3 regions of the Staphylococcus delphini genome follow, and region 3 is predicted to be linked to each of the others. Evidence: predicted binding sites of a transcription regulator. Region 3 holds the regulator's gene; each other region holds the start of a gene.
What was found. The regulator Rex, encoded in region 3, represses fermentation and respiration genes when NADH is low (regulators of the CRP and FNR family bind a similar motif). The targets are predictions, from matches to a motif close to TTGTGAAATATTTCACAA.
Positions count from the first base shown of each region.

Region 1: a site for Rex is predicted at 1,247-1,264, ahead of EL101_RS05930 (L-lactate dehydrogenase). Genes of this name have one in related genera too.
Region 2: a site for Rex is predicted at 1,204-1,221, ahead of EL101_RS06320 (citrate synthase). Genes of this name have one in related genera too.

Region 1 is NZ_LR134263.1:1,229,707-1,239,917, reverse strand. It holds gene EL101_RS05930 (L-lactate dehydrogenase) at 250-1,200, opposite strand; gene EL101_RS05925 (alpha/beta fold hydrolase) at 1,361-2,185, opposite strand; gene EL101_RS05920 (hypothetical protein) at 2,327-2,659, opposite strand; gene EL101_RS05915 (proline dehydrogenase family protein) at 3,145-4,131, shown strand; gene ribH (6,7-dimethyl-8-ribityllumazine synthase) at 4,869-5,333, opposite strand; gene ribB (3,4-dihydroxy-2-butanone-4-phosphate synthase) at 5,351-6,532, opposite strand; gene EL101_RS05900 (riboflavin synthase) at 6,546-7,175, opposite strand; gene ribD (bifunctional diaminohydroxyphosphoribosylaminopyrimidine deaminase/5-amino-6-(5-phosphoribosylamino)uracil reductase RibD) at 7,180-8,226, opposite strand; FMN riboswitch at 8,370-8,504, opposite strand; gene EL101_RS05890 (FAD/NAD(P)-binding protein) at 8,681-10,211, opposite strand, start outside.
Region 2 is NZ_LR134263.1:1,323,466-1,333,676, forward strand. It holds gene pyk (pyruvate kinase) at 1-871, shown strand, start outside; gene EL101_RS06320 (citrate synthase) at 1,296-2,414, shown strand; gene icd (NADP-dependent isocitrate dehydrogenase) at 2,460-3,722, shown strand; gene EL101_RS06330 (response regulator transcription factor) at 4,579-5,283, shown strand; gene pnpS (two-component system histidine kinase PnpS) at 5,284-6,984, shown strand; gene polA (DNA polymerase I) at 7,224-9,851, shown strand; gene mutM (bifunctional DNA-formamidopyrimidine glycosylase/DNA-(apurinic or apyrimidinic site) lyase) at 9,871-10,211, shown strand, end outside.
Region 3 is NZ_LR134263.1:906,706-916,916, forward strand. It holds gene tsaD (tRNA (adenosine(37)-N6)-threonylcarbamoyltransferase complex transferase subunit TsaD) at 1-45, shown strand, start outside; gene EL101_RS04095 (IS110 family RNA-guided transposase) at 387-1,586, shown strand; gene EL101_RS04100 (MutS-related protein) at 2,393-3,976, opposite strand; gene EL101_RS04105 (ABC-F family ATP-binding cassette domain-containing protein) at 4,340-6,292, opposite strand; gene EL101_RS04110 (redox-sensing transcriptional repressor Rex) at 6,445-7,092, shown strand; gene EL101_RS04115 (sulfurtransferase TusA family protein) at 7,213-7,437, opposite strand; gene EL101_RS04120 (YeeE/YedE family protein) at 7,462-8,547, opposite strand; gene EL101_RS04125 (LacI family DNA-binding transcriptional regulator) at 8,781-9,728, shown strand; gene EL101_RS04130 (sucrose-6-phosphate hydrolase) at 9,784-10,211, shown strand, end outside.

The DNA of each region.
Region 1 (10,211 bases), 320 kb from region 3:
TCATATTTAATATATTAGTAATACTTTGTCATTTTAAAATTTGAAGTTGTAGAACATTTTCTTCAAATTATTTACTTTTGCAATCACTTTCTTAAGTTTTTATCCTATTTAATTGCATATGACTGAGTTTGAAGTAAAAGAAACGATGCATATATTAAAAATTGTGAGGTTTTTCACAGAAAAAAATAGCCCTACACTCTACAAAAAGTGATAGGACCATTTAAAATCTATTCATTTATTATTTTTAAGTTAGAAAAGGTGAGAAATAGAGTCTTGCATATCTTTTAAAATTTTAACAGATTTAGCGAATTTTTCTTTTTCTTCGTCATTTAATGGTGTTTCAATGACGCGTGAAGCACCGTCGCCGTTAATCACTGTTGGCACACCAGTGTACACACCTTCATGACCATATTCACCTTCTAAGTAACTTGACACAGTTAATACGATGTTTTGGTTTTTTAAGATGGCTTTTGAAATATGCATTAATCCCATTGCCACACCGTAGTAAGTTGCACCTTTTGCTTTAATGATCTCATATGCTGCATCACGTGTATTCACATAAATATCTTCAATTAAATGTGCTTTTTCAGGGTCATTTTTCAATTGATCATAAATTGAAATTCCTGCAATTGTTGCGCCTGACCATACTGGCACTTCAGAGTCACCGTGTTCACCGATAATATAACCATGAATACTAGCTGGTGCTACATCGAACGCTTCACTAATTAAATGTCTGAAACGTGCTGTATCTAAAATTGTACCTGAACCGATAACTTTGTGTTTTGGTAAGCCTGAGTATTTTAAAGTGACGTAAGTTAAAATATCTACTGGGTTCGCTGCGATTAAGAAAATACCATCGAAGCCGCTGTCCATAATTGATGTCACGATATCTTTATAAATTTTTGCATTTTTTTCTACTAAGTCTAAACGTGTTTCACCAACTTTTTGAGGCGCGCCTGCACAAATCACGACTAAATCTGCATCACCGCAGTCAGAATATTCACCTGCTACGACTTTAACTGGGGAATCTGCATACGGTGCACCGTGGTTTAAATCTAATACATCTCCAAGCACTTTATCTTTATTGATATCGATAATAACAAGTTCATCTGCTACACCTTGACTCATCATTGTAAAGGCATAGCTTGCACCCACAGCACCATTACCTACTAATACCACTTTATTACCTTTTGTCTTCATGAAAAACACTCTCCTAACTATGCCAAATTTGTTCGCTATTTATTACTTGTGATTCTTTTCACATATACAATTTAACACGTTTTCTATTTTCTTTCAATGATAAATTTTTAGGACAAACGAAAATTAATCGTTCATCCTATACTTTTTGTATATTTTTAACTTATTTAAGACTATTTTCATCTTCAACTAAATAGCCTGCCGCATACACCCGATTGTTTAAAAAGCTTAAAATATAACGCATGACGGCTTCACGTTCGGGTTCATTATGAATTTCATGTGCAAGATGAGGCCACGCTTTAAAATAAACTTCATCTAGATCCAATGTGTGCAATAATTGATGCGTCACTTCAGTATCAGAAATTTGATCAGCTGTTCCATACATAACACACATCGGTTTCGTCGTTAGTTGATGAAGATGATCAGCTGTATCTTTCATAGTACGTACTACTTCTTTATACCAATGATAGCTCACTTTTTTTAACATCATCGGGTCATTTCGCGTTTCTTCTTGGACTTCTGGATTGCGTGTTAGTAGTTCTGCTTCAATACCTAAATCAAACTTTGTCCCTTTTGAAACGTCACCAATGTTGGATGCTAAAATATTTTTACGTGTTTTATATTGTTTTTGAAATGCGAGAAGTGGCGAAAGTAAAATTAAACCTTCGATATCCAATTGCACTTTTTCTAATAAGTTTAAACAAATTAAACCACCTAATCCGACACCAATCATAAAAATAGGCAAATGATATTCTTCAGCAATTTCAACCCATTCCAACACACGCTCTTGATAGGCTTCAAAGTTTTGGATTTGCCCTTTGTTCATACGTGAAGTTTGGCCTTGTCCTGGCAAATCACCCATAATAACATGGTAGCCATTGCGTTTTAAATGTGTAATCACATAGGCATAACGTCCTGTATGTTCTAACATATTGTGTACAATGACGATGACCCCTTTAGCCTCACCTTCAGTTTCCCATTTCCACATACTACATTATCCTTCCTTTAATTCTATGTATTATAACATCTATTATAGCGTGACTCCCCCATTCATCGCGACTAAAAACATAAAAAACACGTGAATCCGTCATGATCAATCGCCACAACCATCCCACGTGTTTGCTATATTTTATGCAAGTTTAAATAATTTACGCATCCAACCGACACGTAATAATAGTACAGTTAATAAAATTTCATAAAATGTAGGGAAAAATTTTGCCACTAAGAGTAACATCAATTGTCCAAAGAAAGTGCCCTCGCCTTGACTTACATTAAATTGCGCTAAAATGCCTACATCGATTACATTCAAACCTAAGATGACTACAATCACTGGCCAAATTTTCTTTGTTAAAACACCTACAATTAAGCCGATAACGACCAATACAATTAGTTCAAATATAAAATACTGCACAAATGTATCTAACTGCGTCCCAAAAATGTAGAATGCCATATCTCTAAACATTGTCTATCTCCCTCTAATCGTTTTCACTTTATTTTATCACGATTCACTTGCCCTCAATTTAAAGATATCGTAAAGATTCAGGCCAGCCATTTACAGAACGTTAATATTCATGACAGTCTATTATGATCTTTAGAAGAACTTCACAGTGATTTCATCATAGCTTGACATCAAGGTGCTATAGTGAAACTAAACAAAGTCAAATTAAAGGAGTTTATGATGAAGCTCGTTTATAAATGTTTGTTTTGCATCGTTCTTTTCTTATGTATGCCACTCATCACAGCAGTCGCTCAAGAACCAATTACGATAGAAGCACACCATTAAACCATATGTTATGAATACTCTTTTTATAACTTTTTTCACATCGCATCAAACCTTAGTCACTCAACTTGATAAAATTCGTACCTTTTTATATGAAAACGTTTTCTTCCCTTATCTGTTCATGATACACTGATATTACATCAGAAACATAATGGGAGGAATTCAGCATGGCCATAGTCAAACACTTTTTTATCGCATTGTCTAATAATGCATTTTTAAATTCAGCAGCGAAAACTATTGGGCCTTCACTAGGGGCAAACAGAGTGGTCGCAGGGAATACAATTGATGATGTGATTAAAACGATTAAACGACTGAACGAGAAAAATATTTCAGTTACAGTAGATAATCTCGGTGAATTTGTGAATAACGAACGAGATGCTATTGAAGCGAAAAATAATATATTAAAAGTGATGGAAGCGATTCATGAACATCAATTAGACGCACACATGTCTGTCAAACTGAGTCAGCTCGGTAGTGAATTTGACCGTGCCCTTTCATATAGCAACATTCATCAAATCGTTGCTAAAGCACAAGAATACGATCATATGCATATCAATATCGACACAGAAAAATATGATAGCTTATTTGATATTACGCAAACATTAGACCGTTTGAAGCCTGAGTTCAACAATGTTGGTACGGTGATTCAAGCTTATTTATTTAAAGCAGACGTATTGATCGATAAATATCCAGACTTACGCTTACGACTCGTTAAAGGGGCTTACAAAGAATCACCATATATTGCATATCAAGCAAAAGAAGAAATCGATGAAAATTATATTCGCTTAATTGAAAAACGATTATTGACTGCGAAAAACTTTACGTCGATTGCAACACATGATCATCATATTATTAATCATGTGAAAGAATTTGTTGAAAAACATAATATCGATAAATCAAAATTTGAGTTCCAAATGCTTTATGGCTTTAGATCTGAACTCGCTGAAGAAATTGCAAATGAAGGTTACAATTTTACGGTTTATGTCCCATTTGGTGATGATTGGTTCGGTTATTTCATGCGTCGTTTAGCAGAAAGACCTCAAAATATCACATTGGCATTTAAAGAGTTTGTGAAACCAAAAGCGTTAATTTCTGTTGCAGGTGTCACATTAGGTGTACTTGCGTTACGTAAAATTTTGAAACGTAAACATTAATGAATATCAGACCATATATAGAAAGAAAGGACTAGGACATATGTGTTGTTTTCCCGGTCTCTACTTTTATTTATGGACGGATTTCTATTAATGGTGATTAAACCGACGAAAAATAAGAAGGATTAGGACATAAAAATGGGTGCTATTGTTTTCATGATTTCATAAACTTGCCCTCAGTTTACCTAAATTTCATATAAGATTCCCCAGAAGGTCGAGACTCCTGAGGGGATGCGTGCGTACCGCTGACAGTCGCCTCTTTACTTTAATAGTGGTTACTGTTTATCGCAGTAGCTGTCTGACTTCTCAATGTTTGCACTTTTGAGAAGTCTAGTCAGCCTTGCGGGGGGCAGTACGACGAAATCTTTGTTACACATGAGATTTCTGTACTGCTCCTAAAATCCACAATGAATGGGTGCGCTGGGAATCAATAAACGGTGTTCCAAGAGCAGGATTTTCGACAGAACTCCCGCGATTTCGGCAAAATTTGGAAATCAATTTTGCTCATCGCTCGGTTCTGCTCAACTCCTAAGCGCTTTTGTCACAACCTCCCCTCAGCCCCTACGAACGCGAAGCCATGAAGGCAATCTAAAGCCACAAATCATAGGGAGGGCAAGTTAAACAAAATAATGTATCAATAGCAACCAAATCCTTATGCCCCAGTCCTTTCTTTTTCATATCCCTAGTTTTATCGAAAAAGATGCCACTCACCTATTTTAAGTGTGTGCATTTGATGTCGATTACGCGTTCATTTGTCGAAGTAAGTTTGCCATTTCAATAGCACCAACTGCAGATTCAGCACCTTTATTGCCTGCTTTTGTACCTGCACGTTCAATGGCTTGTTCAATATTTTCAGTTGTCAACACACCGAAAATGACTGGGATACCCGTATCATCGCTCGCTTTCGCAATACCTTTAGCCGCTTCATTACACACATAATCATAATGCGACGTTGCACCACGAATGACACACCCTAAAGTTACGACAGCATCATATTTGCCTGTTTGCGCCATTTTTTTAGCGACGATTGGGAGTTCAAATGCGCCCGGTACGTATGCGATATCTACATCATCTTCTGCCACTTGATGTCTTCTCAATGCATCTTGAGCCCCATCTAATAAACGTCCTGTAATTAAATCATTAAATCGACTCACTACCACTCCAATTTTTAAACCTTTACCATTTAATTGACCTTCGAATTTCATCATACTTCCTCCTCTATTTATATTAAATGACCCATTTGTAATTTTTTCACTTGCATATAATCATGGTTATGCACATTCGTTTCAGTAATAACGGGAATACGTTCGCCAATTTGAATACCATAGCGCTGTAATCCTAATAATTTTTCAGGGTTATTACTTAATAAATTGACCGTTGTAATATTAAAATACTTTAAAATTTGTGCTGCAATATCATAATCACGTAAATCCGGCTCAAAACCAAGTGCTTCATTCGCTGAAACAGTATCATAGCCTTGTTCAATTAATTCGTAAGCTTTTAGTTTGTTCATTAATCCAATGCCACGCCCTTCTTGCGGCAAGTACAACAACATACCACCGTGTTGCTGGATATACGCCATTGAAGCTTCTAACTGTTCCCCACAGTCAAATCGCTCACTATGAAATATATCACCAGTCGCACAAGCGGAATGGACACGGACATTCATAGTCGGTTGAATATCACCTTTGACGAGTGCTAAATGTTCTTCTCCGTCAATATTTGAAGTAAAACCGTACATGTCAAATTCACCAAATTGGGTTGGCAATTTAATTTTCGCTTCCACTGAAATCAATGGGCGTTGTACTTTAATATACGCCACAAGGTTTTCAATCGAGATCATTTTTAAGTTATGTTGCGCTTTAAACTGCTCTAATTGCTCACCTTTGGCCATCGTCCCATCATCATTCATAATTTCACATATCACACCGGCTGGACGTGCACCTGTTAACTTCGCCAAATCGATTGTCGCTTCTGTGTGGCCCCGACGTTCGAGGACTCCGTGTTTTTTAGCAATTAACGGAAAAATATGACCAGGTTGATGAAATGTCTCAGCCGTCATTTTTTCATCTATCAGTGCTCTCGCTGTTGCTGTTCTTTCAAAAGCACTAATGCCTGTAGTCGATTGCACATGATCAATACTTTGTGTAAATGCAGTGCCGTGGGGATCACGATTATGTTTGACCATACTATCGAGACCGGCTTGTTGGGCGATCTCTGCTGTAATTGGTGTACAAATGAGGCCTCTTCCATGTGTCGCCATAAAATTAATTGTGTGATCATTCATCCACTCTGTAATCGCAACGAGGTCACCTTCATTTTCACGGTTTTCATCATCAACGACAATAATCATATCACCCTGTTTCAATGCTTCTAACGCTTCTTCAATTTTATCTAATTGCATGTAACGCCCCTCCTTAAAAACCTGCATTCAATAAATCTTCTACTGACAGCTGTGATTTTTCTTTCGTGATCGCTTGGACATATTTAAAGAGCATGTCTGTTTCTAAATGCACCGGATCACCTTGTTTTTTGTCAGCAAGAATGGTCGCTTTACGCGTTTCTGGAATTAAATGAATATCAAAACAATCTCGATATTTTTTAAAAACTGTCAAACTGATCCCATCTACAGCAATCGACCCTTGTGGAATCATTTGATCGAGTATGCACGGTTCAGCTGTAATTGTATAAATCCATTCATTTTGAGATGTTTGAATGTGTTGAATCACGCCTTTACCATCGACGTGACCTTGTACAAAATGACCACCTAATCTACTAGTAGCTAATAATGCACGCTCTAAATTAACGGCATCATTCGTTTTTAAATTTGCTAAATAGGTTTTATTTTCGGTTCCGTGAATGACATCTACTGTAAAGCTATGTTGATCAAAACGTGTCACAGTCAAACATGTACCATTGACACTAATTGAGTCACCCACGTGCATATCGTCTAATATTTTTTTGCATTGAATTGTCAGTGAAGTGGTAGGGTTACGTTTTTGAATATGTTGAATTGTACCGACCTCTTCAACGATACCTGTGAACATGTCGTCACTTCCTTTGCATTCGGAGTTTTAAATCGGTATCTATTATGTCAGTTTGTACAATTTCAAATTGTGGAAGTTGGTTTAAAGGTGTTACCAATGCTGTTTGATAAAATTGATTCACACCTTGACCACCTATGATTTTCGGGGCTAAATATAGGATGAAGTGCGTCACAAAACGAGACGCTAAAAATTGTGAAGTGACGTTAGGGCCTGCTTCGACAAGGACATGGCCATAACCTTTTTGATATAAATCTTTGAGCACATCTTCAATTTGCATGTCGGTTTGCTGAATAATTTCAACATGGTCCAATGATGAAGTAAGTGCTTGATTTTCTGTATAAATATAAATCGGTGTCACGCAATCTTGGAAAAGTTGTGCATTCCAGTTGATTTGACCTGAACGCGATAAAATGACTTTCGCTGGATGATGGCCGTCTTCCATGCGTGTCGTTAAACTTGGATTATCATGTGTCAGCGTGCCATTGCCAGTTATTATCGCATCATGTGAATGTCTCAGTTGGAAAACATCTGCCTTTACTTGTTTAGAAGTAATCCATTGACTTTCAAAATGATCCGTCGCTTGTTTGCCATCTAAACTGGCGCTCACCTTAACTGTCACAATGGGCACGGCATCTTCTTTACTGTCATAAAAAGCGGCATACAATTGTTCGGCACGTGGATGCGGACGATATTCCACCTTAATACCATGTTGCACCATCATGTCATGGCCTGTTTCTTGTAACGTCGTATCTTTCGCAGCATAAACGACTTTCGAAATGCCAGTGTCAATGATACGTTGTGCACATGGAGGCGTACTACCGTAATGTGAACATGGTTCAAGTGAGACGTAAATCGTTGCACCTTTGACATGTTCAGCGCCTGCCATATCAATCGCTTGAATTTCAGCATGGCGCTCACCCTTTTTTAAATGTGCACCGAAACCGATGATACGTCCATGTTTCACAATGACGGCGCCCACTGCTGGATTCGTTCCAGTTTGGCCTTGCGTCATTTCTGCCAATTGTATCGCAGATTCTAAATAATGGTTCATACTTTCACCTCAATAAAAAACCACTCGATTGTCGACTTCGAGTGGTAGGATGTATGAAAAGTGATCAAACACATTGATTCTTTTTCATTCAAAATTTGGATACGACAAATAAACTCACATATTGCATGTGAAAAATGTCGTCACTATTCTTCCTCCCATCCAGACTTTCACTGTCGGCTCTAGATTCTCACTAGATCAGCCATATCAAATCAATGATACGGGTCGCAGGCTTATGTTTTACTGCCGGTTGGGAATTTCACCCAGCCCCGAAAGAATATATAAAATTGTATTGAGAATAAAAGATACGCATGGACCTATCAAAAGTCCATGCGTCTATATTAGCGTATCTTTTTTGAAATTACAATTGATTGAACATCAAATAATCCGCATTATCAATTAATAATATGATGTTTTAACGCAACATTAAAACTCTGTCCGCCCTACAACAGCGTGCTTATTTCTTCTTCTTTTTCTTCTTCTTCTTTTTCTTCTTCTCTTTTTTCTTTTTAGCTTTTTCTTCCGCTTTCTTTAGTTGTTTGCGCGCTTCTTTTTCTAGAGCCTTTTTCGCTTTATAGGTATCGTATAAGTTTTCTACCGCACTGACTGCCTGTTGAATAATCATGGTCACACCATTACGTTCAAAGTTGACACCGTTTGTCAATTGTCCAATCGCACGCATATTGTTGAGTGTGCCATAAAGCGGACTGATGACTTCATTCGTTGACGACACGATTTGTATCCCACCAAGAGGATGTGCTTGGACGATTTGACGATTCGCCACATCTAGAAGTAAAGCATCATCCTCATCTAATTGACTCAAATGTTCTTTCGGACCCGTCGCATTAATGACGACATCCATTTTCATTTCTTCATGAACATTTTTAAAACGTAAACGGTATTTACCGTAAAATTGACGCACATGCTCCAAACCAGACAACACTTGTAAATGGCCAGCTTTGATTTCGTTCACTAACAATTGTGCTGTTTCTCTAGGCATTGGATTTGTATTTTCTTTCATGTAGCGATGGTATTTGTTAATCAATTGTTCTTGATCTTCACGACTTAAACTATTCCAAATCCAATCCATATTTTCTTTTAACGTTTCAAATACACTTTGTAATGCACCGACTTCTTCTGGATGATTTAAATCATAATTCAAGTCACGAATTGCATCATATTTACGGCGTTTCAATAGTTTTTCTAATGGAATATCTCGCACTTCAAATTCTTTTTTAAACAATGCTACCGCGTCTTCTAATGGAACGACGCCCATGTTTTCTGCCTTCAGCGCATCAAAATTTTCCACTGTTAAGAATTGAAACGTAATATCCTGCATCGTTCCACGTACACTTGGCAATTTACCACTACGACTCGCCATCACAATCGGTTTACGCTGATGGTGACTTAATGCGTGACGTACGACATCTAAACTTGCTAATCCTGTTCCAATAATTGCCACAGCATCGTCATCATTTACTTCAGCTAACGTTTGATTGGCAGGATAAGGCGAATGAATGTACCCCTTTTGTCCTTTCAAACCAAATGGATCGTTGTAAGACATCGTGCCAATCGTGAAGAACACATAATCGTATTTTTGACAAGAATCGACATCGTCTCCTGTACATACGACGATACGTTTAGGGATAATTTCACTTTCTTGCTCCTCAATATACATATGTGACACTTCATGTTTGATGACATTAACATTATCAAATGTTGTGTCAAATTGTTCTAAATAACTTTTCATATAGTGACCAAATACATATCTCGGCAAATAATCTGCATCACCGTAATCAAACGTATCTTGTTCGTTATACCATTCTCTAAATTCTAGAATGTTATCGATGTTTAATGACAAATGATCAACAGGCACATTAATCAAAAAATCTTCACTATCATTTTGAAAAGGTTCTCCCTGCCCCATGTTATAAGCATTATCATATAAATCAACTTCAATCTTCTTAAATTGCTTATATTTTACGAGC
Region 2 (10,211 bases), 420 kb from region 3:
CGTAGCGAACGCAATTTACGATGGTACAGATGCAGTTATGCTTTCGGGTGAAACTGCAGCAGGGGCTTATCCAGAAGAAGCCGTTAAAGCAATGCATGATATCGCAGTAGCTGCTGAACAGGCTCAAAACTACAAACAACTGTTATCAGACCGTACAAAACTTGTTGAAACATCACTTGTGAACGCCATTGGTGTATCTGCTGCACACACAGCTTTAAACTTAAGTGTTAAAGCGATTGTGGCTGCAACAGAAAGTGGGAAAACTGCGCGTACGATTTCGAAATACAGACCAAAATCTGACATTATCGCAGTCACGCCATTCGAAACAACAGCGCGTCAATGTACACTTGTATGGGGGGTATACCCAGTCGTTCGTGAAGGTAACTTTACTACAGATGAATTATTGAACAATTCTGTAGCAACAGCCATCGAAAGCGAACGTGTTGAAAACGGTGATTTACTCATTATCATTGCAGGTGTACCAACAGGTGAATCTGGTACGACAAACTTAATGAAGTTACATCTTGTAGGTGAAGACTTAGCAAGTGGTCAAGGTATTGGTCGTAACTCAGCAGTAGGTCGAACAGTCGTTGTCAACAATGGCTCTGAATTAAAAGGTCGCGACTTAGACCAAGCTGTTATCGTGACACCATCGATTGACGAAAGCATTATCCCATATTTAGACCAGGCTGTTGCTTTAGTCACTGAAGAAGCTGGTTTAACTTCTTCAAGTGCTATCATAGGACTTGAAAAAGGCATTCCAACAGTCGTAGGTGTTAACAATGTCGTTGATATAATTCCTGATAACGCATTAGTGACAGTCGATGCGACACAAGGTAAAGTTTATGAAGGTTATGCAAACGTGCTATAATTTTTTTAATAGATGATACTGTATTAATTTTAAAAGGTTGGTAAGGTGAATATGCCTTATCGACCTTTTTTGAAGTGTGATGTCAAACATCATTCTGGATAGTAGTGCGACTTTGTATGCAAAAAGAGTTTAATTACACTTAAATTAATGTTTCTACAATTATCCTCTGTCATCAAATCTTTTTATTATTAATGATAATGAATGCAAATGATGATGTGTTTTTTCTAAAATTAGTGATGAAAACATAACAGAAAACGCTTTATATCAGTGTTTTAGAAATTAATGAAATCATTTTAACCCAATTATTATAAGATTATTCTGACATATGTCAGTTCTTAAAAAGTTCACAAAAGGTATCATATTGGCTATAATAGTTATTGAAAGCCATTACAAAGAACGAATATAAAGTAAAGGGGAAATTCATATGGCAGAATTAATGAGAGGTTTAGAAGGGGTAATCGCAGCTGAAACAAAAATCAGTTCAATTATCGATAGCCAACTCACATATGCGGGCTATGATATTGATGATTTAACTGAAAATGCACAATTTGAAGAGATTGTTTTCTTATTGTGGAATTATCGATTACCGACGAAACGAGAATTATCAGAATTAAAAGAAAAATTATTTGAGTATATGACTTTAAATCCAAGAATGTATAGTCATTTTGAAGAATATACGACTGATAAAGTACATCCTATGACGGCTTTACGTACATCGGTTTCATATTTAGCACACTTTGATGAAAATGCCGATGATAACGATGAAGAAGCATTACAAGAGCGTGCGATTCGTATCCAAGCAAAAATCGCATCACTCGTTGCTTCGTTTGCAAGAGTAAGAGAAGGAAAAGAACCAGTTAAGCCTGATCCTTCTTTAAGCTATGCAGCGAATTTCTTATATATGCTTAGAGGGGAAAAACCGACTGATGTAGAAGTAGAAGGTTTTAATAAAGCATTGATTTTACATGCGGATCACGAATTGAATGCATCTGCGTTTACAGCGCGTTGTGCCGTGTCATCATTATCAGATATGTATTCAGGTGTCACTGCTGCAGTATCATCGTTAAAAGGGCCATTACATGGTGGTGCAAATGAACGTGTGATGCAAATGTTGACTGAAATTGGTTCAGTGGACAACGTTGAAGATTACTTACAAAAAGCATTTGCAAATAAAGATAAAGTAATGGGCTTCGGTCACCGGGTATATAAAAATGGTGATCCACGTGCGAAATACTTGAAAGAAATGAGCCAAAAAATCACTAATGAAACTGGACAAAGTGAATTGTTCGATGTTTCTGTTAAAATTGCAGAAATCATGAAAGAAGAAAAAGGATTATTACCTAACGTTGACTTCTACAGTGCGACAGTGTATCACAGCATGGGCATTGATCATGATCTCTTTACACCAATTTTTGCGGTAAGTCGTACATCGGGTTGGACTGCACACATCTTAGAACAATTAAGAGATAACAGAATTATGCGTCCTCGTGCAACATATATCGGTGATGTTAACCGTAAATATGTACCAATTGAAGAACGCTAATTAAGTCTATATATTATAAAGTTTCAAAATTCGGAGGTATTAAACATGAGTGAAAAAATCGTAAAAACGAACAGCGGATTACAAGTCCCAAATCAACCTATCATACCATTTATTATCGGCGACGGTATTGGGCCAGATATTTGGAAAGCAGCAAGTCGTGTCATCGATGCTGCCGTAGAAAAAGCTTATGATGGTGAGAAAAAAATTGATTGGAAAGAAGTATTAGCTGGTCAAAAAGCTTACGACCAAACAGGTGAATGGTTACCAACAGAAACGTTAGACACGATTAAAGAATATTTAATTGCGATTAAAGGACCATTAACAACCCCAATCGGTGGCGGTATTCGTTCATTAAACGTAGCGCTACGTCAAGAATTAGACTTATTTAACTGTTTACGTCCAGTACGTTGGTTCAAAGGTGTACCTTCACCAGTGAAACATCCAGAACAAACGGATATGGTCATCTTCCGTGAAAATACTGAAGACATTTACGCCGGTATCGAATTTAAAGAAGGTAGCGAAGAAGTTAAAAAAGTGATTGATTTCTTACAAAATGAAATGGGTGCTAAAAACATTCGCTTCCCTGAAACTTCAGGTATTGGTATTAAGCCAGTGTCTAAAGAAGGTACAGAGCGTTTAGTACGTGCGGCGATTCAATATGCAATCGATAACAACCGTAAATCAGTAACACTTGTGCATAAAGGTAACATTATGAAGTTTACTGAAGGTGCGTTCAAACAATGGGGGTATGATTTAGCAGAAAATGAATTCGGCGACCAAGTCTTCACATGGCAACAATATGATCGCTTAGTTGAAGAAAAAGGAAAAGACGAAGCGAACAAAATTCAAGATCAAGCTGAAAAAGATGGAAAAATCATTATTAAAGATTCTATTGCAGATATCTTCTTACAACAAATTTTAACACGTCCAGCTGATCACGATGTTGTTGCGACAATGAACCTCAACGGTGACTATATTTCTGATGCTTTAGCGGCTCAAGTCGGCGGTATTGGTATTGCTCCAGGTGCGAATATTAACTCTGAAACAGGTCACGCGATTTTCGAAGCGACGCACGGTACAGCTCCGAAATATGCTGATTTAGACAAAGTGAATCCTTCATCAGTATTGCTTTCAGGTGTAATGTTGTTAGAACACATCGGCTGGCAAGAAGCTGCGGATTTAATTACAAACTCTGTCGAAAAAACGATTGCTTCAAAAGTTGTGACATATGACTTTGCACGTTTAATGGAAGGTGCAACTGAAGTAAAAACATCAGAATTTGCAGATGAATTGATTAAAAATTTATAATAAGTTGATTCAAGGGGATGGGACATAAAAATTTCAAGTCTCAATCCATTCATATATTTTTGACTGATTAAATGATTTTAAAGTAGTTGGAAAATGAGGATGAATGGATAAAACATTGATGCTATTGATTTATTGATTTCATAAACTTGCCCTCAGTTTCGCTGTGTTTAATATAAGATTGCCCAGAAGGCTGAGACTCCTGAGGGATCAGCTGGTCCGGAAAATCCAATTCGGCATCGATCAAGTGTTCATTTCAATCAAGCCGAATTTAGTTGAAGGGCCAGCCCCTAGGAATTTAGTTGAAGGGCCAGCCCCTAGGAACGCGAAGCCATGAAGGCAGTCTAAAGCCACAAGACATAGGGAGGGCAAGTTTAACAAAAATATTGCATCAATAGCATCAAAAGTTTTCAAGCCCCAACCCTTGGTATACACAACAAAATATAGTAAAGGAGCTGAGGAAACTTAATGTCCTAGCTCCTTTTTATTTTTGTGACAAGCATGCATGAAATTCAATCATGGGGTTAAAGTCTTTATCCGAAAATACTTCCTTATTACTATGCTGTTTGGATATAAAATTGCATAGAAGGCTGACACTTCTGAGGGATAAGGTTGAAAATAAAATGGCGTCTTTCAAATTTCTTAGAGAGGTCGTGATATCATTAGATTTATCAGTGCTTCTCCTGCGATAAACGACAATCAAAATATGACAGTGTAAAAATCAATTAAGGTTAATGAGGATGAGGATTTTTGAGTTTTTTAAGCGAAAGTTAAGTTATTGTAAAGATGCTAAATGATATATTATTTTTAAGACTATTTTAAGGTATAATGAAGTTAATTATAATAAGGAGGTACATATATGGCTCAAAGAGTGCTTGTCGTTGATGACGAACAATCCATTGTCACTTTGTTAAAATACAACCTCGAACAATCAGGTTATGTCGTTGAGGTGGCTCAAGATGGAGAGGAAGCGTTACAAAAAGAAAAAGAAACGAAACCCGACTTGATTGTATTGGATGTGATGCTACCGAAAAAGGATGGTATTGAAGTATGTAAAACGATTCGCTCAGATAAAAACCAAGTACCTATTTTAATGTTAACTGCAAAAGATGATGAATTTGATCGTGTGCTTGGCTTGGAGCTGGGTGCTGACGATTATATGACTAAGCCTTTTTCACCGAGAGAAGTGGTCGCACGTGTGAAAGCCATCCTTCGTCGCTCATCATTAGTGGATCATGTACGCCAAGAAGAAGAGGATGAGGATATTGTCATTGGCAGTATTCGAATTCGCCCCGACTTTTTTGAAGTGTACCGCAACGATGAGTTGTTAGAGTTAACGCCGAAAGAATTTGAGTTGCTACTTTATTTAGTTGAACGTCAAGGTCGTGTCATTACGCGTGAACATATGTTAAATTCTGTGTGGAACTATGAATTTGCAGGTGATTCTCGAATTGTGGATGTACATATTAGTCATTTGCGAGATAAGTTAGAAGAAAATCCAAAACAACCTCAGTTTATTAAAACAGTTCGCGGCTTAGGATACAAATTGGAGCGTCCTAAATAAATGATTAAATTTTATCACAAACTTTTAATCATACTTACAACAATCACTGTTGTAAGTTTTCTCATATTAGGCTTTATTGTACATAATATTATTTATACGAAAACCGTTGAATACGAAAAGAAATCTCTTCTTAAAGATGCTGAACAAATTCTTGCATTTTATAAAGCGGGGAACAATCAACACATTCAAGAACTTGCTGATCATTATCATAGTAATATTAAAATCATTGAAAGCGACCAAACGAACGAGTTTAAAGGAGATCGAAAACTTTCAATAGCAGAACGTCAAGATAGTCTTTTGCGCCAACTTGAAATGAGACAGCCGATTTATCAACTCGATGGGAAGCAAGGCTATTATTGGTTTGGACATCAACAAGGTGAGACGACGATACTCATCACAGGCCATTTTGATATGGTTTACGAACTTCAACTTCAATTTTGGAAATGTTTAATTTTAGTAGGGATGATTATTTTAGCGCTTATTTACTTTACAGTGCGTTATATTAATCGAACTTATATTCAACCGATTAACGAAGTGTCCTACGCCGCGTCCCTCCTTACTGAAGGGAATTTTCGTGTCAGATTGCCTGAAAGTAGTGTGAAAGAGTTGCGCGAATTGTATGTGACAATTAATGTGTTAGCGCGACGTTTAGAGCAGTTGAATAGCGAGCAAAAAATTCAACGGAATCGTCTTGTGACAACGCTTGAAAATATTCCTAGTGCGATATTGATGATTGATAAAAACGGAAAAATTGTGATTGCGAATAAGACGTTTTATGAAGTTTTCAATGAATCGACCAATGTAGAAAATCAAGACTATGCGCAATATTTACATCCAACGATTAAGCAGCTCGTCGTTGAAGGATTCCGCACTGAAAAAGCGATGTACAAACAAGTTGAAATTTCAATTAACCATATTCATCAAAAGTTTTTTGATACGTCGTGTGTGCCTATTTTATCCCGTACGAAAAAGTCGTTACAAGGGATGGTCATCGTATTACACGATATTACACAATTGAAGAAATTGGAAAACTTACGTAGTGAATTTGTAGCGAATGTGTCACATGAATTGAAAACGCCGATCACGTCGATGAAAGGATTTACTGAAACACTCATTGATGGTGCGAAAAATGATGAGGCCTCTCTAGATATGTTCTTAAATATCATTTTAAAAGAGTCTAATCGTATCCAATCCCTAGTTGAAGATTTACTCGATTTATCGAAAATTGAACAGAACACAACGTTAGAAAAGCACTTAATTGATTTGACCGATGTCGCAAAATCTTCATTTTCAGTCATTCAACCGCTTGCGAATGAAAAGTCGATTCAATTGATTGATCAAATTGAACCGAATGTGACGGCGATGGCTGACGAAAATAAAATCTCTCAAGTCATCGTGAATTTAATGTCGAATGCAGTCAACTATTCTCCTGAAAATCGAACGGTCACATTAGCGGTGTATCGAGAAAATCAGCATCCTGTCATTGAAGTGATTGATCAAGGCATTGGGATAGGAGAACAAGAAAAGTATCGTATTTTTGAAAGATTTTATCGTGTGGACAAAGCGAGAAGTCGTGATTCAGGTGGCACAGGGTTAGGCTTGTCCATTACAAAACATATTATCGAAGCTTATCAAGGTAATATCGAAGTGGCATCTGAACTCGGAAAAGGATCGAGATTTAAAGTTGTGTTACCAGAATAATCAGTTCACAAAACGGGAACAGTGATAACGTATACCCATTCGTTAAAACTGTTTCTGTTTTTATTTTAAGAATATACCTAATCATAATATGAATAATGAGGAAAAAGGCCATATCGCATCAACTATGGTACAATAGGCATTCCATTTTTGTTGTGAAGTAGAAGTGTGATACACGCTTTATCGACATGATACATACGGATTATGATAAAATAGATACAAATCACGATGGAGGGAATAACGTGGACAAACTTATATTAATTGATGGTAATAGTTTAAGTTTTAGAGCTTTTTATGCATTGCCGTTGTTAAAAAATAAAGCAGGGATTCATACAAATGCCATATATGGTTTTGCGCGTTTGTTAGAAAAGATTATTAAAGAAGAACAACCGACGCATTTTCTCGTGGCATTCGACGCTGGAAAAACGACATTTAGACATGAGACGTATCAAGATTATAAAGGGGGACGTCAAAAAACGCCGCCTGAATTGAGTGAGCAGTTCCCGTATATTCGCCAATTAATAGATGCCTATCAAATTCAACGTTATGAACTTGAAAACTATGAAGCAGATGATATTATTGGAACACTTAGTCGTGAAGCGGATGAAGCGGGCATGCAAACAATCATCATTACTGGGGACCGAGATTTAACCCAACTCGCTACAGACCAAGTGACAATCTATTATACGAAAAAAGGTGTGACGGACGTTGATCATTACACACCAAAGTTTATTGCTGAAAAATATAATGGGCTCACACCGTCTCAAATTGTTGATTTAAAAGGCTTAATGGGAGATACTTCTGACAATATTCCAGGTGTGGCAGGTGTCGGTGAAAAAACAGCGCTGAAACTGTTAAATCAATTTGAAACAGTTGAAGGTGTTTATGACCATATTGGAGAAGTGTCAGGTAAAAAGCTAAAAGAAAAACTTGAAAATAGTCGGGATGATGCGTTAATGAGTAAAACTTTAGCGACGATTAATTGTGATAGTCCGATTACAGTATCACTCAAAGACACACGTTTACCTCAAAATATAGATGAAAGTGCTAAAATCGAGTTGTTCAAGTCGTTAGAATTCCGTCAGTTGCTCGATGGGATGGATGTCGAGGCAGACAATGCTACGGCGAGTCGAGATTTTGAGCCGATAAATGACATGTCAAAAATAGATTTTAACCAATTGTCAGAAGCGGCGATTCATGTTGAAGTTGCGGGATCAAATTACTTAAAAGATGAGTTATTAAAATTTGGTTTGTACGACGGCGAACATTATGTCGTGATTCCATTTGACAAGGTCAGTGAATATCCAGAGTTAGTGGCTTGGTTAGAAGAGGAAACGACGCAAAAATGGGTACATGATGCGAAGAAAACGTATATTGCGATGAAACGTTCAGACATTGCCATTCAAAATGTTGTTTTTGATACGATGTTAGCGAGCTATATTATCGATCCCTCGCGTACGATTGATGATGTACAGTCTGTCATGACGCATTTTGAGCAAACGTTCGTGCAAGATGATGTGTCGGTTTATGGTAAAGGCAAATCTTTCCACATACCTGAAGATGAGGTGCTCGATAAACATATTGCTTCTATTTTAGATGCGATTCATGTCGTGCAACCACAAATGATGACCATTCTTGAAGCGCATGAGCAGACATCATTACTTTCAGAGATTGAGTTGCCACTTGCGCTCATTTTAAGTGAAATGGAATATATAGGGATTCATACTGACATCGACACATTAAAAGAGATGGAAACAGTCATTCAAACAGAGTTGGATCAGTTAATCGAACAAATTCATGAACAAGCTGGTGAAACGTTTAACATTAACTCACCTAAACAATTAGGCGTCATTTTATTTGAAAAACTTGAGTTGCCAGTCATTAAAAAGACGAAAACGGGTTATTCAACAGCAGTCGATGTACTCGAAAAATTGCAAAATGCACATCCAATTATCGACTACATTTTAACATATCGTACATTATCGAAACTGCAGTCGACTTATGTTGAAGGTTTACAAAAAGTGATTTGGGATGACGGTCGTATTCATACACGTTTTAATCAAACGCTAGCACAAACAGGTCGTCTGTCTTCGGTGGACCCGAACTTACAAAACATTCCAATTCGTTTAGAAGAGGGACGTAAAATTCGTAAAGCGTTTAAGTCTACGCACGATGATTATGTCATTCTTGCAGCGGATTACTCACAAATTGAATTACGTGTTTTAGCCCATATTACAGGAGACCCGACGTTGCAACAAGCGTTTAATGATAATGAAGATGTCCATACTACAACTGCGATGAAAGTGTTTAACGTTGCAGCTGATGAGGTCACGTCATTAATGCGTCGCCAAGCAAAAGCGGTGAACTTTGGTATCGTCTATGGCATTAGTGATTATGGGCTGAGTCAAAGTTTAGGTATAACACGTAAAGAAGCGCAACAATTTATTGATGATTACTTGAACCATTTTCCAGGTGTGAAAGATTATATGGACAACATTGTGCAAGATGCCAAACAACAAGGATACGTGGAGACATTGTTAAAACGCCGTCGTTACATTCCAGACATTACGAGTCGTAACTTTAACTTACGTGGATTTGCAGAACGAACTGCGATGAACTCGCCAATTCAAGGAAGTGCGGCAGATATTATAAAATTAGCGATGGTCCAATTCCACCGTGAAGTACAAAAGACATCGTTTAAAGCTCAGTTATTGTTACAAGTACACGATGAATTGATTTTTGAAGTGCCGAAAGATGAAGTAGATGAATTCAGCAAATTTGTTGAGGAAATTATGGCGCATGCATTACAATTAGATGTCCCATTAAGTGTAGAATCAGATTATGGGAAAACTTGGTATGATGCAAAATAGAAAGTAGGTATAACAATCAATGCCAGAATTACCAGAAGTCGAACATGTCAAACGTGGCATTACGCCTCACATTATACAACAAAAGATTATAGATGTGACGTTTTCGGAACCTGTCAAACGCGGTAAGTTAGAAGGGAAAGAAACGATTATTAAAGGGATTGGTCTTGATGCTTTTGTGAAGAATACGGTCGGTTTTGAGATAACTGATGTACAACGCCGCAGTAAATATATTTTGTTTCGTATCCAAAGTGGGAATGTTGCACGTACATTAATTTCACATTTAGGGATGGCAGGTGCATTTTTTGTCGTGCAATCGCTTGATGACATTACGATACCGAATTTTCGAAAGCATTGGCAAGT
Region 3 (10,211 bases):
TTGAACGGCCAAAGCAGTATGGATATCGAGATGTATCGAGATTAAGTTATTAGGTAGGTCTTGAACATTCGATTATGTAGAGGTTCATGAGATTGCTGAACCATTCTGTATTTTCCAACAAAATATAATCAAACATACTAAGATTAGCTGTGAAGAAATTTATGACGATAGATTTCTTCACAGCTATTTTTTATAGTTGTAGAGAGAAGTAGATCGAGCAGCTCCGTGGATCTTTGAATCCGTAAAATAAACTGATCAGCTTTACTCTCCTTTTGAAATTCGATTGAAGTATGTTGGGTTCTAGAAACCGTGTATAGGAAAATGAAATGAAAAAGGCTAAGTAAAGTTAAAATCTTCTCAATTCAATAAAGAAAGGTATGATTTTTATCAACTGTTTAGGCATTGATGTAAGTAAGTCAGAAAGTGTGGTCGCACATTATAAGGATGAAGTTTTGGTTAAAGAATTGGTCATTCAAAATAATCAAAATGGCTATCGTCATCTTGAAAATTATATCAAGCATCTTGATTCCCTATTTATCCTCTTTGAATCAACAGGTATTTATTCAAGGGGCATGAAACGCTTCTGTACAGTTCACAAAATAGATTACTTAGAAATGAATCCCCTAGAAGCCAAGTTCAAAATGAGTTCATTAAGATCATGGAAAACAGATAAATCAGACGCACATAAACTTGCACTTCTTGCCTTTAGAATGAAAGATTCAAAGGTACAACGTCAGTCCGAAGAGATATACTTTGAACTGAGAGAACGTGCACGCTTTCACTTAGAAATGGAGACGAACCAAAATCGTCTCAAAGTTGAGTTAGTCGAAACACTACATCAAACATTTCCAGGGTTAGAAAAGTTATTTACTAACAGATATTCAAAAATCGCATTAAATATAGCTAAAACATTCCCTCATCCTGATTATGTAAGCATGTTGTCTGATGATGAATTAGTCGAAAAAGTGCTTCATTCAACTGATAAAGGCATTTCAGTTAATAAAGCTCACAAGTATGTCCAAAAATTAATTGAGATCAAGAATAATACTTTTCCGAATGTGGACAAGTCTTCTTTTCTCATAAAAAAAGTCCAATACCTATGTGACAAACTGCTTATTGCGATAGAAGAAAAGAAAGTATTTGATCAGGAAATGATTGATCTAGCAAAAAATACGACTGAGTTTGAAAACATTATTTCAATTCCTGGCATCGGAGAACTCACAGCTGCATTGCTTATTGGGGAGCTTGGTGATATTAGAAATTTTAAAACAAATAAACAATTGAATGCATTTGTAGGTATTGATATTAAACGGTATCAATCAGGAACTTCAAAAAGTAGGGATACGATCAACAAAAGAGGAAATAAAAAAGCAAGACGTTTATTGTACTTAATCATTATGAACATTATTAGGGGAAGAAATCATTATCAAAGCCATATTGTGGATTATTATTACAAATTAAGAGAGCAGCCTCATGGGAAACCCCACAAGACTGCCGTAATAGCGAGTATCAATCGCTTATTAAAGACCATTCACTACTTGATAGTCAATGATAAATTATATGATTATCAGAAAGCACCACACTAACGAAACCATATAATCATATACATCATAACACCTTATTCAAAAAAGTAAAAATTGGACGGTTTAGTTCAGTAATGTCATTTTTAATTAACACGCCCTTGACAAATCGTAGGAAGGAGCTGGGGCATTAAGATTCCTCAGCTCCTTTACTATATTTTGTTGTGTATACCAAGGGATGAGGCTTAAAAAAATTAAGCCTCAAGCCATACATAGATTGCATATTCATTAATGACTTTAAAACGGTTGGAAAATGAGCGTGAATGGGATAAAAATTGATGCTATTGTTTTCTTGATTTCATAAACTTGCCTTCAGTTCTGTGTATTTGATATAAGATTGCCCAGAAGGCTGAGACTCCTGAGGGAATGCGTGCATACTGCTGACAGTCGCTTCTTTACTTTAATAGTGGTTGCTGTTTATCGCAGTAGCTGTCTGACTTCTCAACGTATACACTTTTGAGAAGTCTAGTCAGCCTTGCGGGGGCAGTACGACGAAATCTTTGTTACACATGAGATTTCTGTACTGCTCCCAAAATCCGCAATGAATGGGTGCGCTGGGAATCAATAAACGGTGTTCCAAAAACAGGATTTTCGACAGAACTCCCGCGATTTCGGCAAAATTTGGAAATCAATTTTGCTCATCGCTCGGTTCTGCTCAAATCCTAAGCGCTTTTGTCACAACCTCCCCTCAGCCCCTAGGAAACGCGAAGCCATGAAGGCAATCTAAAGCCACAAATCATAGGGAGGGCAAGTTTAACAAAAATATTGCATCAATAGCATCAAAAATTTTTATGTCCTATTCCCTTTGCGTTTTAAGTTTCAAGTTGCTTCACATATGCTTGAGCATCCGTGTAAATACGGTTTGGAAACTGCATGATCCGAATTAATTCTAGCGCATTTCTCGTATTTGCCGGTCCTGATTTAATTTGATAATTAAACACAATTTCTCCGTCGGTCACATGCTCATTAAAGTGATAATTGGCATATTGATCAGCTAAAACTTCTGTTAATTCAATGTCGTGGGTCGCAGCGATAATCTTTAAGTGGGGGAGCTGATTTAAATAATCAAGAACGGCGTGTGAAGCGGCAATACGTTCAGTAGTATTCGTCCCTTTGAAAATTTCATCAATAAAATAATAATGTTGAACGGCTGCGTCTTGATGAAACAAACGTTTGAGTGATTTCAATTCCGCCATAAAGTAACTGTCGCCACTTGTGACATCATCAGCATTTGCCATTGTCGTTTTTACCATGCCAGGGACGTACTGAAACTTGTCAGCGGTCACTGTGCGTATCGCTTGAGCCATGATGAGATTCAATGCGACAGCTTTCATAAATGTAGACTTACCAGAAGCATTGGACCCTGTTAACAAAACATTTTGATTGAAATCGAAGTCATTCGGTACCGCATCATCAATCAGTGGATGGGTCAAACCTTCAAATGTGACATGATCTGTTTCAACAGGCTCCGTCGTATCGTGATGATAACGATATTGATACACTGCTAATAAACTATCCAATTCTCCGATATAACGGTAACATTCTAAAACGGTATCATAATGCTTCATAAAACGACGAACGAGTGTGGCGTATAAATGAATATCAACTAAAAACATATATTTAAAAACCATCACGAAATATCCTGGAATCGTTTCGACGTTAATTAATAAAAAGCGCAACCGTGAAATCGAACTTAATGGTTTTAATGAATGGTTGAACTCAGGCGTTATTGTCATTTTTGAAAGTATTTCAGTTTCTCGTACGACACGTCCCATTATAAAAAGTTGCTTTAAATCTTTTTCTACATAGTAATTGTAACGAAAACTAACAATAATATTGAGAAAGAAAGCAAAACAAATCCATAAAAGGCCAGTGCCAAAATTGAAAAAACTGATTACCATGCCTACAAACGGCATAGCAAGTAAAAATGCATAAATCCCCTGATATTGTTGTTCGAATATGTCCTTATCATAATTGGGATAAATCGACTTTCCGATATCAACGAGCCGTTTCACAATTTCTCGATGCTGATTCGGGTGTTTGCGTAGCTGCTCTAAAAATTCATAATGAACGAGGGGTGTTTGTAATCGTAACGCACTATATAAATGATTTTCACCCATTGACGTGTATGTCGCATTGAGTTTGTCAAACACGAGATCCATGGATAAATCTGACCATGTTTTGTCATCAATCATCATATTTTTAGCAATATGTTGAGATTTGAAATATGCATCATAAATAGCATGCGGATTTTCAGTTGTATCAAACCGTGTGAAATGTTCTAAGTGATAAGTCAACATACGTTGATGGCGGATACGACGCACAGTTTCTGTTATTAGTGTCATACCAACGAGTGCCACAACAAGCAGTAAAATGAAAAAAGTGTTCGAAGTCATATGTATAAATCCTTTCAATATTTTAAAGGCCATATAAATTTTCACACAATACGTCGAAGAAAGCAATGAATTGTGAAAGCGTTTGAATCATCGGGACGTTATTTCAAATTCATGCAGTAAGAAATCTGTCAAGAGGGAACGTGCGTACTTATACACATTTTGTGAACAACTTGTGTATAAGTACGGTGTATTTTTGTGGATAAAGTGCGTATAAGTGTGTATAAAGTAAGAAATTAGCTCTCTCCAACTTGTGGATAAATAGAATAACTTTGTGGATAGTTGGTATTATCTGTTTCTTATTGTGGATGAATTGTCTGTATTTCGACTATAAAAAAATGAGCGGAGTAGAAAATTCTACCACGCTCAATTCATCTCATCTTCAAATTCACTTAATGTAAGTTGTAATTCTTCCCAATTTGTCATGACTTGTTCTAAAGATTGTTCGATACTTGTTCGTTCGTCAGCTAAAGCTTGTGTTTTTTCATAATCATTCATTGTTGCGTCATCGGTCATTGCAACATCAATTGCTTCGATACGTGCTTCTAATTCCATAATTTTGTGTTCTTCTGCTTCGATTTGGCGTTCGATTTTACGCTTTTCACGACGTAACGCTTTTTGGTCTTGATACGTATTTTGTGAACGAGCCGTGTCGTCATTGGTATTGTTATCTTCACGTTGTTCTTCGTATGCAGCAAGGGCATTTTGCTGCTCTAACTTTTCTAGGTAATATTGGTAGTCACCTAAATACAGATGGCCAGCCGTTTCATTTAAGTCAAAAATACGATTGGCAAGTTCATTAATAAAATAACGATCGTGTGATACGAAAATTAAAGTCCCTTCGAAGTTTTTTAACGCTTGTTCTAACATTTCCTTTGAATCGATGTCGAGATGGTTTGTTGGTTCGTCCAAAATCAATACATTATTACGTTCTAACATTAATAATGCCAGTTGGAGTCTCGCTTTTTCGCCACCAGAAAGGTCGTTAATCACTTTGAGTACTTCATCTTGTGTAAATAAAAAGCGTCCTAAAACCGCACGCACATCCTTTTCAGGCATATGACGGTATTGATCCCAGACAAAATCTAAAATGGTTTTATTAGAACGGAACTCTGCTTGTTTCTGGTCGTAATAACCCATTTTCAAGTTAGCCCCTTCAATGATTTGACCCGAGAGAGGAGGAAGTCGTTTCGCTAAAGTTTTAATTAATGTCGATTTCCCAATACCATTCGGACCGATAATGCCAATGTGATCGCCTTTATTAATTTCAAAACGAATCGGTGCTGTAATCGGTGTACTGTAACCTATCTCTAAATCTTGAATATGCATGACGTCATTGCCTGTATTGCGATCGAAATCAAATTGGATGTTCGCACTTCTCGCATCAAGCATTGGTTTTTCGATACGTGCCATTTTTTCTAACATTTTACGACGACTTTTTGCCATACCGCTTGTAGATGCACGGGTAATATTTTTTTCGACAAACGTTTCCAGTCGTTTGATTTCGCTTTGTTGACGTTCATATTCCGCGAGTCGCTTTTGAAAGTATTGATCTCGTAACTGGATAAACTTCGCATAATTGCCGACATAATGTTTCACTTCGCCTAGTGAGACGTCATAAATTTGCGTCACAATTTTATCGAGGAAGAAGCGGTCGTGTGAAATAATGACGATAGCACCTTTAAAATATTTCAAATAATCTTCTAACCATTCTGTAGTCGCCATGTCTAAATGGTTTGTCGGTTCATCGAGTAAAAGCAAGTCTGGTTCACTCAATAACATTTGTGCGAGTGAGAGCCGTGTTTTTTGACCGCCACTAAAATCATTAATAGGTCGGTCGTAATCTGCCTCACTAAAATCAAGGCCATTCAACACAGTTTTGATTTTACTGTCATAATGATAGCCTCCGAGTTGTTCAAATTCATTGGATAATTGTTCATATTTTGCGATATGCGTTTGATATTCCGTCGTTTCATAAGCTTCCGCATGTGCAGCGAGCCAGTCGGTTTCTTCTTGCATACGTTTGCCAAGCGCTTTCACTTGTTCAAAAGGTTTTGCCATTTCTTCAAAAACCGTATTTTCAGTATTTAAAGTCATTTGTTGTGTTAAATAGCCGAGTTTAAGACCTTTGATTTTTGAGATGTGGCCTGAGTCATATGATTCTACACCTGCGATAATTTTCATCAATGTGGATTTACCCGCACCGTTTCGACCTACGATACCAATGCGCTCCCCTGTTTTCACTTCAAAATTAACGCCTTCAAAAATTTCTTCGCCATCAAACGATTTCGTAATCTGACTTAACTGCATTAAAATCATAGGGCATACTCCTTTCGTTCTTATTTATTGTACAACAAACCCTATATGTATCAAATACTAAATGTTTCCTTATTATATAAATTAAGTTATAATTAAAAAACAGACTGTGAAAGCTATCACACACATTAGAAATCATATCGGAGGACTTCAAAATGGGAAAATCAATGAACAAAATTCCTAGAGCGACTTTAAAACGTCTCCCTTTGTATTATCGATTTGTGAATACTTTAAAAGCGAAAGGCGAAGATCGTGTTAATTCAAAAGCCATTAGTGAAGGCTTAAATATAGATTCAGCCACAATACGTCGAGATTTTTCTTATTTTGGTGAATTAGGCAAAAAAGGTTACGGTTATAATATTGATAGTTTATTAGAATTTTTTAAATCAGAATTAAGTGATTCAGATATTATCAAAATTGGTATCGTCGGTGTCGGTCACTTAGGTACAGCATTAATTTCGTATAACTTTTCAATCCATGATGATATGACCATTACAGAAGCCTTTGACATTAGAGAAGACATCATCGGTACGACAGTTGGGGATATTACGATTAAGTCGATGGATGACATTAAAGAAACCATTGCTTCAGGAGAATTAGAAGTTGTCATAATTGCGACACCTGAATCAGCAGCACAGGCAGTGACCGATCAATTAGTCGAAGCAGGTATCAAAGGTATCTTGAATTTTACGCCTAAACGTGTTCACGCGCCACAATCAGTACAAGTACATCAAATTGACTTAGGGATTGAACTCCAATCGCTACTCTTCTTTATGAAAAATTATGGTGTAACGGAAGAATAAAAATTGACGAACTGAGCTTATAAACAATAGCTCAGTTGAGCGTTTGCTAATAATGACTAGAACACAAAAAAGCAACGTCCTTGTGAATAAGGTAGGCGTTGCTTTTTTGTGTGTCAATCATTAAGCTTTTTGAACGGTAATGGTCCAAGAAGCATCACCTAATTGCTCGAATTCAGTAATGGGATAATTTTGTTCTGCTGCCCATTGAGGTATAGCTTCTGTAGCTTGTGTGCAATCGAAATCTATTTTCAACTCATCACCAATATTTAAATCTTCCATTTTCTTTTGTGCTTCTATTAATGGGAAAGGGCATACCATTCCAATAGTGCCTAATTCATGTTTCATTTTTTATCACCTTTCTTTAATAATTTAATGAGATGCATTTGCTGAAGTACTAACAATTTGCGTTTGACGTCGTGCGGCATTTAATGGTTTTACAAATAAGAAATAACTCATGAACCATGTCCCTAGTATCATTGAAGCTAAACCTAACCATCCTTGCCATGAAAGTGCTGCTGTAGCAACTAAGCCATTACCGATAGAGCAACCTCCAGCGACTGCTGCACCAAACCCCATAAAAGCGCCGCCAATAGCACTGTTACGAATGGTTTTAATATCTGGTAGACGCCATTTAAACTCTTTTGCACCACGCGCAGCAACATAAGAACCTAAGAAAATTCCTAAAACAAGAAAGACACCCCAATCGATTAGAGAGAAATCGCCTGTAGTTAAAAATTGAATGATATGTGCAGAAGGTGTCGTAATACCTAACCCACCTTCACGACCAGTTGAATAACTCAGCGGCCAAGCGATTAACGCAATTAGTCCTACTGCAATCGCTGCAACAAATGGATGGAAACGTTTTTCAAATAAAAAGTAACGTACACCTGTATAACGTGATTTTAATTTCGGAATCATCACTTTAGGTTTTGGCTTACGTAAAGTTTTGATGACTAAAAATACTGTAATACTTACTAAAGCGGTGGTCCAAACCCAGCTCGGTATACCAGTTGAAGTAGAAATATCTGCATTAGCGACAGTTTGGCTGTTAACCACATTTTTCAGTGGTAATAAAATGCCAAATTTTGAAATCGCAGCAAACAATCCATACATCACTAGTGCAATCCAACTTCCTATAAGGCCTTCACCAGCACGATACCACGTTCCCGTTGCACATCCACCAGCCAATACAATACCTACACCAAAAATAAATGATCCAATGATGGTGCCGATAATAGGGAAGGTACCATTATGTATCGTCAACACACCTAAGGACGTTAAAACAAATAACCCGACCGCTTGTATTGAAATAGCAACCAGTAAGGCATAGAACATTTTATTGTTTTTTTGCACATACATATCTCTAAAGCCTCCTGTTAGGCAAAATCGTGTACGTTGCATCACGAAACCGAGTAAAACCCCAACAGTTAAACCACTAATTATTGTCCACATCAAAATAACTCCTTTCTATATCCGACTATTTAAATAGGTATTATATGGTATATGTAAAAAGAATGCAATATAATCCATAAAATAATTTTGGAAAATACGCATGCGTCACTACATACTGAAATTGCTCACTAAGACTTGAATGCTACACTTTATTTTTACACTGCATCGTATTTTATACAGTAATCATGAGGGGTTTTATGATAAAATAGCTATTGAGACTGTGAGGTGATGAACAATTGAATATACAGGATATTGCCAATCTAGCGGGTGTTTCTAAAAGTACAGTTTCAAGGTATTTGAATCAAGGGTCGATTAGTTTAAAGACAAAGCGAAAAATTCAACACGTCATTGATACATACGGTTATGAACCGAACCAGTTTGCTCAAAGTTTAAGAGCACAAAAAAGCATGATGATTGGCATTATTTTCCCGCGAATGTATTCTCATGCCGTGTCCCAAACGGTTAAAGGGATTAAAGCGAAATGTGACGCATTTGGCTATCAAATGTTAATGAATTTGACTGAGCGTCATGTGGAACAGGAACTGGATGCGCTGAAATCTTTTAAAAGAAGTAAAGTAGATGGCATTTTATTTATGGCGACTACTGTGACAGATGCACATATGTCTGTCATTCAAGAAATTGATAAACCAGTTATCATCATTGGTCAAGCACATGCGTCGTTAAGCTCGGTTTACCACAATGATTATCAAGCTGGTCAATTAATGGGACGGGAAATTGTGGCACAAGGGAAGCAACATGTCATTTATGCGAGTATTCAAGAAGATGACGTCGCGGTTGGTGAGCAACGTTTTCAGGGTTTAATGGAAGTGTTAACCGAACATCACATCACATATGAGACATTGATAGCATCGTTTGATTATGAAACTGCACTACAATCGATTAAAGGGCAGCTCACGCAACAACCATCTGTGGCGTATGTCGGTGCGACAGATACGATTGCGTTGGCGCTCTATCAAGCGTTGATGCACGACCACATGACAGAAACGCCGTGGATTGCTGGTTTTGGCGGAGATCCTCTGACACAAATTGTTCATCCAGCGATTTTCACCATACCTTACCAATATGAAGCGGCAGGACGTATCGCATTTGAACAATTACAGCTTCAAATGGAACAGCCAGATTTAATTCAAAGTCGTCAACTTGACGTGGATTCCAAATGTTGAGGATTTATCTTAAAAGAGGTGGAACCGTTACCAAATCGTTAAAAGGAGGTACATCATGGAACAATGGAGTAGAGAAAAGCGTTATCGAAAGTATGAAGAAGCAACACATGAAGAAATGGAGATATTAACGGCCAAAGTGAAGCGCTCGCCATTTCGACAAACCTACCATATTCAGCCCCCAACAGGATTATTAAATGATCCAAACGGCCTGATCTTTTTTAATGGTCAATATTATATCGCACATCAATGGTTTCCGTTAGGTGCAGTACATGGTTTAAAATATTGGCGTTTGCTTACAAGTAACAATCTCGTACAGTTTGAAGATCGTGGTGTCGTATTACGTCCTGATCAAACGTTTGATAGTCATGGCGTGTACAGTGGGAGTGCATTTTCGTTTAATCAAAAATTGTACTATATGTACACAGGTAATCACCGTGACAATGAGTGGAACCGTCACAGTAGTCAAATCGTAGCAGAAGTACA